3 regions of the Halanaerobium sp. genome follow, and region 2 is predicted to be linked to each of the others. Evidence: riboswitches for the same ligand, from Rfam matches in the RefSeq annotation. Region 2 holds a riboswitch; each other region holds the start of a gene.
What was found. Region 2 has a riboswitch for cyclic di-GMP ahead of CI949_RS08385 (hypothetical protein). Riboswitches for the same ligand answer to the same signal wherever they lie in the genome.

Region 1: another riboswitch for cyclic di-GMP. It lies ahead of CI949_RS04080 (diguanylate cyclase domain-containing protein); the one in region 2 lies ahead of CI949_RS08385 (hypothetical protein).
Region 3: another riboswitch for cyclic di-GMP. It lies ahead of flgB (flagellar basal body rod protein FlgB); the one in region 2 lies ahead of CI949_RS08385 (hypothetical protein).

What each region holds. Positions count from the first base shown of each region.
Region 1 is NZ_QBLR01000020.1:26,216-29,497, forward strand. Features, by position in the region: gene purH (bifunctional phosphoribosylaminoimidazolecarboxamide formyltransferase/IMP cyclohydrolase) at 1-799, shown strand, start outside; cyclic di-GMP riboswitch class I at 1,037-1,121, shown strand; gene CI949_RS04080 (diguanylate cyclase domain-containing protein) at 1,270-3,255, shown strand.
Region 2 is NZ_QBLR01000062.1:734-4,015, forward strand. Features, by position in the region: gene CI949_RS08370 (FadR/GntR family transcriptional regulator) at 1-176, opposite strand, end outside; gene CI949_RS08375 (MBL fold metallo-hydrolase) at 195-1,013, opposite strand; gene CI949_RS08380 (DUF3006 family protein) at 1,148-1,318, shown strand; gene CI949_RS08385 (hypothetical protein) at 1,354-1,866, opposite strand; cyclic di-GMP riboswitch class I at 1,878-1,953, opposite strand; gene CI949_RS08390 (alkaline phosphatase) at 2,345-3,282, opposite strand, start outside.
Region 3 is NZ_QBLR01000014.1:721-4,002, forward strand. Features, by position in the region: gene CI949_RS02955 (chemotaxis protein CheW) at 1-157, shown strand, start outside; gene CI949_RS02960 (chemotaxis protein CheC) at 186-788, shown strand; gene CI949_RS02965 (chemotaxis protein CheD) at 772-1,275, shown strand; gene CI949_RS02970 (response regulator) at 1,415-1,768, shown strand; cyclic di-GMP riboswitch class I at 1,835-1,918, shown strand; gene flgB (flagellar basal body rod protein FlgB) at 1,974-2,360, shown strand; gene flgC (flagellar basal body rod protein FlgC) at 2,363-2,794, shown strand; gene fliE (flagellar hook-basal body complex protein FliE) at 2,811-3,107, shown strand; gene fliF (flagellar basal-body MS-ring/collar protein FliF) at 3,152-3,282, shown strand, end outside.

The DNA.
Region 1 (3,282 bases), on a different contig from region 2:
TGATACAGATGGAGCTTTAGAGCTGATCAAGGAATTTGAAGCTAAGCCGGCAGCCGCAGTAATCAAACATGCCAACCCCTGTGGTATAGCAGAAGCAGATAATTTAAAAGATGCTTTTGTTAATGCCCATGCAGGTGATCCTCTATCTGCCTTTGGTTCAATTGTCGCTGCCAACAGGAAAATTGATGCAGCAACAGCCAGGGAAATTGCCGATCAGGATAAATTTATCGAAGTTGTAATCGCTCCTGATTATGAAGCTGAGGCTTTAGAAATTTTAAAAGAGCGCTCTGATAAGATGCGGATTTTAAAAACTGGAGAGCTTTCTATTAACCGTGAGAAGCCGGGCTACAGCATGAAAAAAGTAACCGGTGGCCTTTTAGTTCAGGACAGAGATTTAGCGCAGACTACTGCTGAAGATTTAGAGGTAGTAACTGAAAAAGCTCCAACCAAGGAGCAGATTGAAGACCTTCTATTTTCCTGGAAGGTAGTAAAACATGTTAAGTCAAATGCAATTGTAATGGCCAAAGATGAAATGGTAGTTGGTGTTGGTGCCGGTCAGATGAGCAGAGTTGATTCGATAATTATTGCCGGCCGCAAAGCTGATGGCCGTCAGGAAGGTGGAGTTGTGGCTTCAGATGCTTTCTTCCCCTTCCCGGATGCTGTAGAAAAGGCAGCTGAGCTGGGAATCAAAGCAATTATTCAGCCAGGCGGCTCAATTCGTGATGAGCAGGTAATTGAAGCCTGTAATGAATTAGGAATTGCTATGGTCTTTACCGGTAAGAGGCACTTTAGACATTAATGTTATTATAATTTAGAAAGCAGTTTTATCTTAATAAGGTGATTTAAATAAATTAATTTAAAGCAAAAAATCCAGTTTAACTGGATTATTATAACTTTCCCTAATCAATTCTCCATTCTTTAGCAGAGGTCTCTACTCAGCCGCTGCTAGCAGGATGGAGAAATTTATTTTTAAATAAAGGAATTTTCCTGCTAATAACGAATACTATTAATAATGGTATTTAAAAAATTTAAAATTTAATTTTAAGGGCAAAACAGGCGAAAGTCTGTGACGCAAAAATCTGAATCTAAGGATTAAATCTATGATTGTCAGATCTACCTCAGGATAAAATAGCCAGTGTTTTTAGCTGGCTATTTTTGCTATTATATTATTGTATATTAAATTAATTTGTTTACTTATATTTAATTTTAGATCAAAAAAATTAGGAAGCGGTAATTGATAATCCGGATTTTTAATAGGAGCTGATAACTTTGAAAGATATATTTGTAGTTGAGGATTCCAAATTTGATAGGGCAAAAATTAAAGAAATTTTAACTAGTTTAGAATACAGTGCAGAATATTTTTCTGAGGCAGAAGAAGTTTTAAGACAGATAGAAAATATAAATAAAAATAAGTTACCACAATTAATGATTGTTGATATAGTGCTGGCTGGGAAGCTGAGTGGTTATCAACTGGCTGAAAAAATAAAAAGAAAATATGATGTTCCCATTATTTTTTTGACCGCTGATTCTAAGAAAAAAGAGTTAAATCAGCAGCTTTTGAATGGAGAACTTTTTTTGAACAGACCGATTGATTATCATGAATTAAAAAATAATATCAAGATAATTATGGGAAAAAGGAAAGTAGATTATATTATCGAGGAAAAAGTTAATAAAGAAATTGTCAAAAACCTGGATCAACAAATTTGGTATTTCAAAGATCCTTATACATATAAGATGGTTAATCATAGTTATGCTTTGTTTTTAGGAAAAAAAGAAGAAAAGTTTAGGGATCAATATATTTATGATATTTTAAAGCCTAAAGAGGCTGAGGAAGTAATTGCAGAAAATATAGAGATATTTTTAGATAAAAAAGATATTAAAAATGAAAAATGGTATAAAAACTCTAATGGTGAAAATAGACTGCTTGCTATTAAGAAAAGTCCAATTTTTAATGCACAGGGTGCTGTAGAAAATATTTTTTGTCAGGCAGAAGATATAACTGAGCAGAATATTTTGGAAAATGAACTGAGACGTAATCGGGATAATCTGCAGCGAATAATTGAAGCGGTGCCGGATATGATATTTTTAATAAACAAAAATGGGGATGTTTTAGACCTCTGGACAGGAGATGAATCAAAATTACTTTATCCGAAAAAAGAGGCGCTTGGTAAAAATATTAAGGAATTTTTAACTGAAGCAGCTTACGCTACCTATCAGGATAAGATTAATACGCTTTTTAACCAGAAAAATTCTGTTGCTTTTGAATACAGTCTTTTGATAGATAATACCAGGAAATATTATGAAGCAAAAATGTTAAATCTTGAAACTGAAGGACAAAAGCAAAATATTATTGTCAGTGTGAGAGATATTTCTGAAAGAAAAAAGAGCAGTTTAAAACTTGAAAAGTTATCGCGAGAATTTGAGACTATTTTCAATAATGTAGAGAATGCAATATTTTTAATTAATGTTGAAAATGAAGAATTGAAATTTCAACGGCTAAATACTTTTCATGAAAATGCTACTGGATTGAAGACCGAGGATATAAAAGGGAAAACTCCAGTTGAAGCTTTTGGAAAAGATTTTGGTGAAGAGCTGGAAACAAATTACAGACAGTGTCTGATTGAAAAAAAGACTATAAGTTATGAAGAAGAACTTGATTTACCTGCAGGGAAAAGAATCTGGCTGACAAAGCTGACTCCTGTGATAAATGATAAAGGAGAAGCAGAAAAAATTGTCGGAACTTCTCTTGATATTACAGAAAATAAAATTAAAGAAAATGAGATTCAGTATTTATCTTTTCACGATGAGATGACCGGCCTTTATAATAGAAGGTATTTTGAAAATGAGATGCAGAGATTGGACTCCAGCCGCGAACTGCCAATTACAATTATGATCGCAGACTTAGATAATTTGAAATATGTCAATGATAACTTTGGTCACCAGGCAGGAGATGATTATATTATTACAGCTGCTCAAATGATAACCGACTCGACCAGAGATGAAGATATTGTAGCCAGAATCGGAGGAGACGAATTTGCTTTGATTTTACCAGATACTGCTAGTAGTGAAGCCCAAAAGATTTACCAGAGAATCAAATCAAAGCAGAGTAAATATTTTAATGGAAATAATGTAATCAATATATTTTCGATTTCAATTGGTTATTCAGTTAAAGATACAAATGAATTATCTTTAGAAGAAGTATTTAAAGCAGCAGATAAGAAGATGTATGTTAATAAGGCAGAAAATAAAAAATGAAAAAAACCGCCTCGGGAAAAAGGCGGT
Region 2 (3,282 bases):
TCCAAAGCGCTGAAAGCCTCCCTAATTGAAGCTCTACTCACACCCAGATCTTTTTTTAGCTGTCTTTCTGAAGGTAACTTGTCACCCTTTTTAAGTTCACCTTCATAAATCAATTCTCTTATCTGCTCAATAATCTGTTCATAAACCTTATTATTTTTAATTTGTTTAAATTCCATTATCCTGCCTCCAAAAAATTAAAATTCAAATCTATCACCCACTGAAGCCAGCTTGACTCGCTCACCAAAAGCTTCTTTAAATTTCATGGCTACCTCCCGCCCGGTACAGTGCACCGGAGCCAGAAGTTCAAAATCAATTTCCTTAAAATAGTCGATCAAATCTGTTATACTTTCTCTGCTGGCTCGCTTGAGGTGCATTCCACCTAAAATGGCAGCAATTTTTCTATTTCCAATTTCAGCTTTGATTTCATTAATTATATTTTTTACTCCCTTATGACTGCAGCCCAGCAGAATTACAATCCCACTTTCTGTTTCAATATATAAAGAAGTATCATCATTAAAGGGATCAGTAATTTCCTTGCCATCTTTTTCAACCACATATCGGGGATTGAGATAAGTCTCCTGTCGAGCCGGAATTTCTCCTGTATTATAAATACCTGCTGCTGCAGCGATTGCAGTTTCAGCTGCCTCAAAATTTTTAATTTCAGATTCTGCAAGCTCTGTTCCAATAAACTCGAGCTCAGATCCTACCTTTTTATATTTAGGCAGAAAAACTTCGCTGTGAGCAAAAACCCTGACCTGAGGATTAATTTTCAGCAGTTTCTTTAAACCACCTGTATGGTCATCATGACCGTGACTTAAAAAAACTGTATCAATTTTTCCCAAATCTATTCCCATTTTTTTGGTATTTAAAAACAGGACCTCTCCCTGACCAGTATCAAAGAGATACTCTTTCCCGTTATATTTAAAATAAAATGAAAGGCCGTGTTCAGCCAGCAGTTTTCTCTTTTCAACTGTATTTTCTGCTAAAATAGTAATTTCCAGGTTTTTAGCCAACTTAATTCACCTCGATTTAAATCATTATTATTTACTTATTATAAGTATACATTGCTTAAACGGCTTTTTCAATTAAATCTATTTGAACCGGGTACAAGTGATTTGAATCACTTGTACCCGGTTCAAAAGAGCTGATCAGGCCGGAAGAAAAAGTTGATTTTTATCTGCCGTTAAGTGAACTGCCCGAGGGGACTGTGGAAGGAAGCATTTTAGAACTTAGGTTGGAGTTAAAAGAAAACGAAAAAAAGGCAGCCAAAAAAAGAGTTGGCAGCCTTTTAGATAAGTTAAAAAATAAAAAGAGCTGATATTTTTTCCAGCTCTTTTTGCCTTTTATTTAAATTTAATATAAAACAGGGTTAATACTGTGTCTTAAATCAAGTTCTAAATTATTAACTGCAGCTCTAGCGGCAGGGTCAAGAATAAATTTCAAATCAAAAGTTAGCTTCTCTACTCCCCTATCTCCACTAAATTTAGCTGTAGTAGAATTTAGATTCTGCCAGTCAGAATTATTCTGCCCGGCCTTTCTGATTAAAACCTGTGCATTTAAATTTCTGTTATTCAAACGGAGATTCCAGTCAGTATTACTTAAAATTTCAATTTTTAGACCAGCCTCTACAATAATTTCTCTGCTGCCGTTGTAATTAGTCATTAGAAAAGTATAGTCAACATCTGCCTTCTCAAGCACCTCTACTCTTTGAAAAATAGGGATTCTGGCTTCTGCTGAGATACTTCTTTCAATTAATGTTTTTGGCTTCCCGGCAGCCTCAACTAAATCAGCAGTACCGAAAAAATTCAAAAATAGGATTAACAAAAGCAAAGTAAAACCACTGATCTTTTTAAAATTAAATTCCATCATTTCCTCCTTTTAGCAGCCGGCTATCTCTCCAAGAGACCCTCAGCTTTGTGTCCTTACCTCACGATAAGTTTACCTTTGTTAAAAAGAGCTCTTAACCCTTTATAGCATCTTTAAGTATATCAGGATTAGTAAATTTATGTCAAGTTATAATTTTCGGCAGTTATTTAAATTATTTTTGAATAATCACTGCCTGATTATTGCTGCTGAACTAACTCCGAAAATCAATAACAGTGCAATTAAATAAACGAAACTTTTTCTCATTATCTTACCCCTCAGTTAAATTTTTAATTCTTATTAAGCCTAAATTTAGACTCCGAATTATTTTAATTATAACAGAAGATTATTAAATTATAAATATTTTTTCAGCTTAATTTATTCGAGATTTCCAACAAAAAATGGCAGTAAGGCTTAACCCCACCACCATTTTTAAAGTATATTTAAATCAAACTATTGGATTTTATTTATAATAATCTATTTACGGTCTCATGGAATCAAAGAGCAGATCTGAGAATTCAGTATTCTGCATCATACCATTAAATTTTTCAGCTCCTTCGCCATAGGCAAAGACTGGTACTGAATTAAGTGTGTGGCCACCTGTTGAAGAATTGGCTCTAATTTCTGTATTGACAACTCCTGCCTGATACTCATTAGCTATAATTGAACCAATTTCGTATCCTACAAGATAAGAATACTTGATATTGCCTTCTTCATCCAGGATTAACTCATTAAATCTGGCAACTTCTGCGTCAGTTAGAGAAATATCAGCGTATTCTTCAAAAACAGACTTAACACTCTCTACAGTATATCCTTTACCATTTTCTTTTTCTGTCATCTGGCCCGCCATATACTCTGGAGAAACACCAATATTCATTAATGCTTCTTTTTCTATTGGCTCGGTTGCTGAAAAACCAAGAGTTTCATGGTCGGCAGTCACAATTACCAGGGTGTCTCCGTTTTTCTTAGCAAAATCCATTGCAACTTTAACACTTGCATCAAAATCAAGAGTTTCTGCAACTACACCAGGTACATCTGCTGCGTGTGCTGCATGGTCAATTCTTGCTCCCTCTGCCATTAAGAAGAATCCATCTTCGTCTTCAGAAAGAACTTCAATTGCCTTTTTAGTCATTGCTTCCATTGTAGGCTCATTAGATCCAAGATCATCCCGGTCATTAATATAGTTCATATAAGATTCATTAAACAGACCAAGAAGTTTTCCATTTAAATGTACAACTTTTTCTAACTGTGTTTTATCAGATACATACTGATAACCCTTTTCTTTTGCCTTAGCAATTAAATCTTCCCCGGCTTCTTCTTCCATAAAGTCTTCACGGCCACCACCGAGCATTACATCTACATTATTAGCAATAGCCTGCCTGGCAATTTCGCCGCCCATGCCTCTATCTTTTACTGAAG
Region 3 (3,282 bases), on a different contig from region 2:
GCCTGATTTAGCCAGAAAAGTAGACAGTGATTATATAGAAGGTGTAGGCAGAGCTGACAGAAGTGACGAACTGCTGCTGCTTTTAGATTTAAAAAATGTTTTAAATAATCACGAAATAGAGGAGTTAAAAAATGTAGAATCGGAAAGTAGTAGTTAAGAATAGTTTAGGTTAGGAGGGAAAGTTTATGGAATTGGACCAGACAAAAAAAGATATCCTAAAAGAGGTAGCAAATATCGGAGCTGGAAATGCAGCTACTGCTTTTTCGGGAATGATTGGACAGGAGATTAATATGACTGTCCCCAAAGTAGAACTGGTTAAGATACAGGATTTACCAGCAATCACTGGCGATGAAGAAGAATTTATTGCCTGTATCATGATTAATTTTTCTGGTGAGATCTCTGGGAAAATTTTGCTGGTTGTTGATATGGAAAATGTTGAAAAAATGTTAAAGCTGATTTTTTCAACTGATGATCTACCGGGCAAGGAAATGCAGCATTCTGCGCTTAATGAACTGGGAAATATTCTGAGTGGAGCCTATTTAAAAGCTATCAATGATTTTACTGATCTGGCTCTAGACCAGAGTGTGCCGGCAATGGCTTATGATATGGCAGCTGCAGTTTTAAGCTCTTCTGTGATCGATTACAGTCAGACAGAAGACCATATTTTACTGCTGGAGACTGAATTTATTACCGAAGAAGAGAAGTTGGAACTTTTTTATTTTTTCATTCCAGAAAGAGACTCACTTGATTTTCTTTTCCAAAGACTGGTAGGTGGTAGTTTTGCCTAGTCTGGATCAGGTAGCAGAAAAACTGGTTGTTAAAATGGCTGACCATGCCATTGGTGATGAGAATACAGTTTTAGCAACTCTAGGACTTGGTTCCTGTATCGGGATTGCACTTTATGATAAATTTTCTAAGGTAGGGGGGCTTGTTCATATAATGCTGCCCGAAAATCCCGGGGGCAAAAAAATTGTTAAATATGCAGATACAGGGATTCCTTTTTTAATTACAGAAATGGAAGCTGCCGGGGCCAGAAAAAGACGCCTTGCTGCTAAAATTGTTGGTGGTGCAGGAATGTTTAAGTCTGAAAGTGGAGATTCAGTGATGAAAATCGGCGAAAGAAATATTGAAGCTGTTAGAGAAGTTTTAAAAGATGAAGGAATTAAAGTGACAGGTAGTGATGTGGGTAAAGACTATGGTCGTTCAATGTACTTTTATCTTGATGACGGCCGAGTCGAGGTTAAATCATTCAGTCGTGACTTGATTACCATTTAAATTTATTATATAGTAAAAAAAGGAATCGAATAAAAATCTATAATTTTTGGATAAATTATTCTTTACTATTGTAAATAAAAATCATTTCTGTTATTATATAATGTAATAGCAGATATTATTTAGAGGAGGTAATTTTTAAATGCCTAGAGTGTTAATAGTTGATGATGCAGCATTTATGAGATTAAATTTAAAAAATATATTAAAAGATGAATTTGAAATAGCAGGTGAAGCTGAAAATGGCAAAGAAGCAGTAGAATTATATCAGGAGTTAAGTCCGGATATTGTTACAATGGACATCACAATGCCTGTGATGGATGGACTGGAAGCCATTAAAGCAATTCAGGATATAGACCCTGGAGCTCAGATTGTTGTTTGTAGTGCCATGGGACAGCAGAAAATTGTTATTCAGGCGATTGAAATGGGTGCCAAAGATTTTATTGTTAAACCATTCAAAAAAGATAGAGTAATGGAGTCCTTAAAAAAGCTGCTATAAAATGAATTATTATTTTTTTATTTAATATGTGTTGAATAAGTGATAATTTTATAAAATTAATATAAAGTTTTATATAGGCAAAATTAGCGAAAGCTGATGACGCAAAGTTATGGGTCTAAGATATTTTATTATGGCTGCCAGACTGTACACTTAAAAATCTATAGTGAAAAACTGTAGATTTTTTCATTCTATGGGGGTATAAAATATGGATAATTTAGAAATTATAACCAGCGCGCTTGCTGGTTCTGCCCGGAGAGGTGAATTAATTGCTAATAATTTAGCAAATGTGAGCACCCCCGGTTATAAAAGACAGGATATTGATTTTAAAAGAGCTTTAAAAAAGGAAATGGATTCTTCAGATTCTATTAATCTTAAAACTACTCAGGACAATCATTTAGCTTTTAGCCGTCAATATTCTGCTGTTCAAAACTCTGAAAACAGCCGAATGAGCAGAAATGACGGCAATAGTGTGGATATTGAGGTGGAAATGGCTGAACTTGCCAAAAATACTATTTATTATAATGTGATGACTAAACGAGCTGCCGGATATTTTTCTACTTTAAATCAGGTTATTCAGCAGGGAGGTAAATAATAATGTTTAAAGGAATAGATATTAGTGCTTCTGGTCTTACAGCTCAGAGGCTAAGAATGGACACAATCTCTTCTAATATTGCTAATGCCGAAACAACCAGAGATGAGGATGGCAATACATACAGACGGAAAATTCCTATTTTTAAAGAAAAGCTGGAAAATCAGATGGGTTCGGGTCTCGGTTCTACTGCCGGTGGTTTTGAATCTGCAGGAGTGGAAATTAGTGAAATTTCAGAAGACCAATCTCCTTTTCGGCTTGAATATCGACCTGAGCATCCTGATGCAAATGAAGAAGGTTATGTTGAACTTCCCAATGTCAGTGTGATGACCGAAATGGTTAATATGATAGATGCCAGCAGGGCATATGAAGCAAATATTCAGGCGATTTCTAATTATAAGAGTATGGCAAACAGTGCTCTAAACATCAGCACTTAATTAAGGAGTGAAAAAGATGGAGATTAATCCTGTTAAGTTCCAGAGTGGATTCGAAAATTTCTCAATACAAAAGGAAGAAAAAAACAAAAATGTTCAGGCTTTCTCAGATCTATTTAGAGAAAAATTGAACGAAGTTAATCAGCTGCAGAAAGATTCGCAGGCCGTGACAGCCAGTTTTGCCGCTGGAGAAACTGATAGTGTGCATGATGTAATGATTGCTGCTGAGAAAGCAAAATTAGCAGTCAATCTAACAACCGCAGTTCAGACCAAAGTAATTGATGCATATAATGAAATTATGCGTCTGCAGGTTTAATTTAAGATGATAGAACAAAGAGCATTTACGGAAGAGGTATAATGATGGCCGAATTTTTGACAAACTATAAGGAAGAAATTCAGGATACATGGCAAAAATTAAATAAAAACATTCAAATTATAATTATTATTCTCACAGTATTAATGACCGGAGCTTTTGGCTATCTTATCTTCAG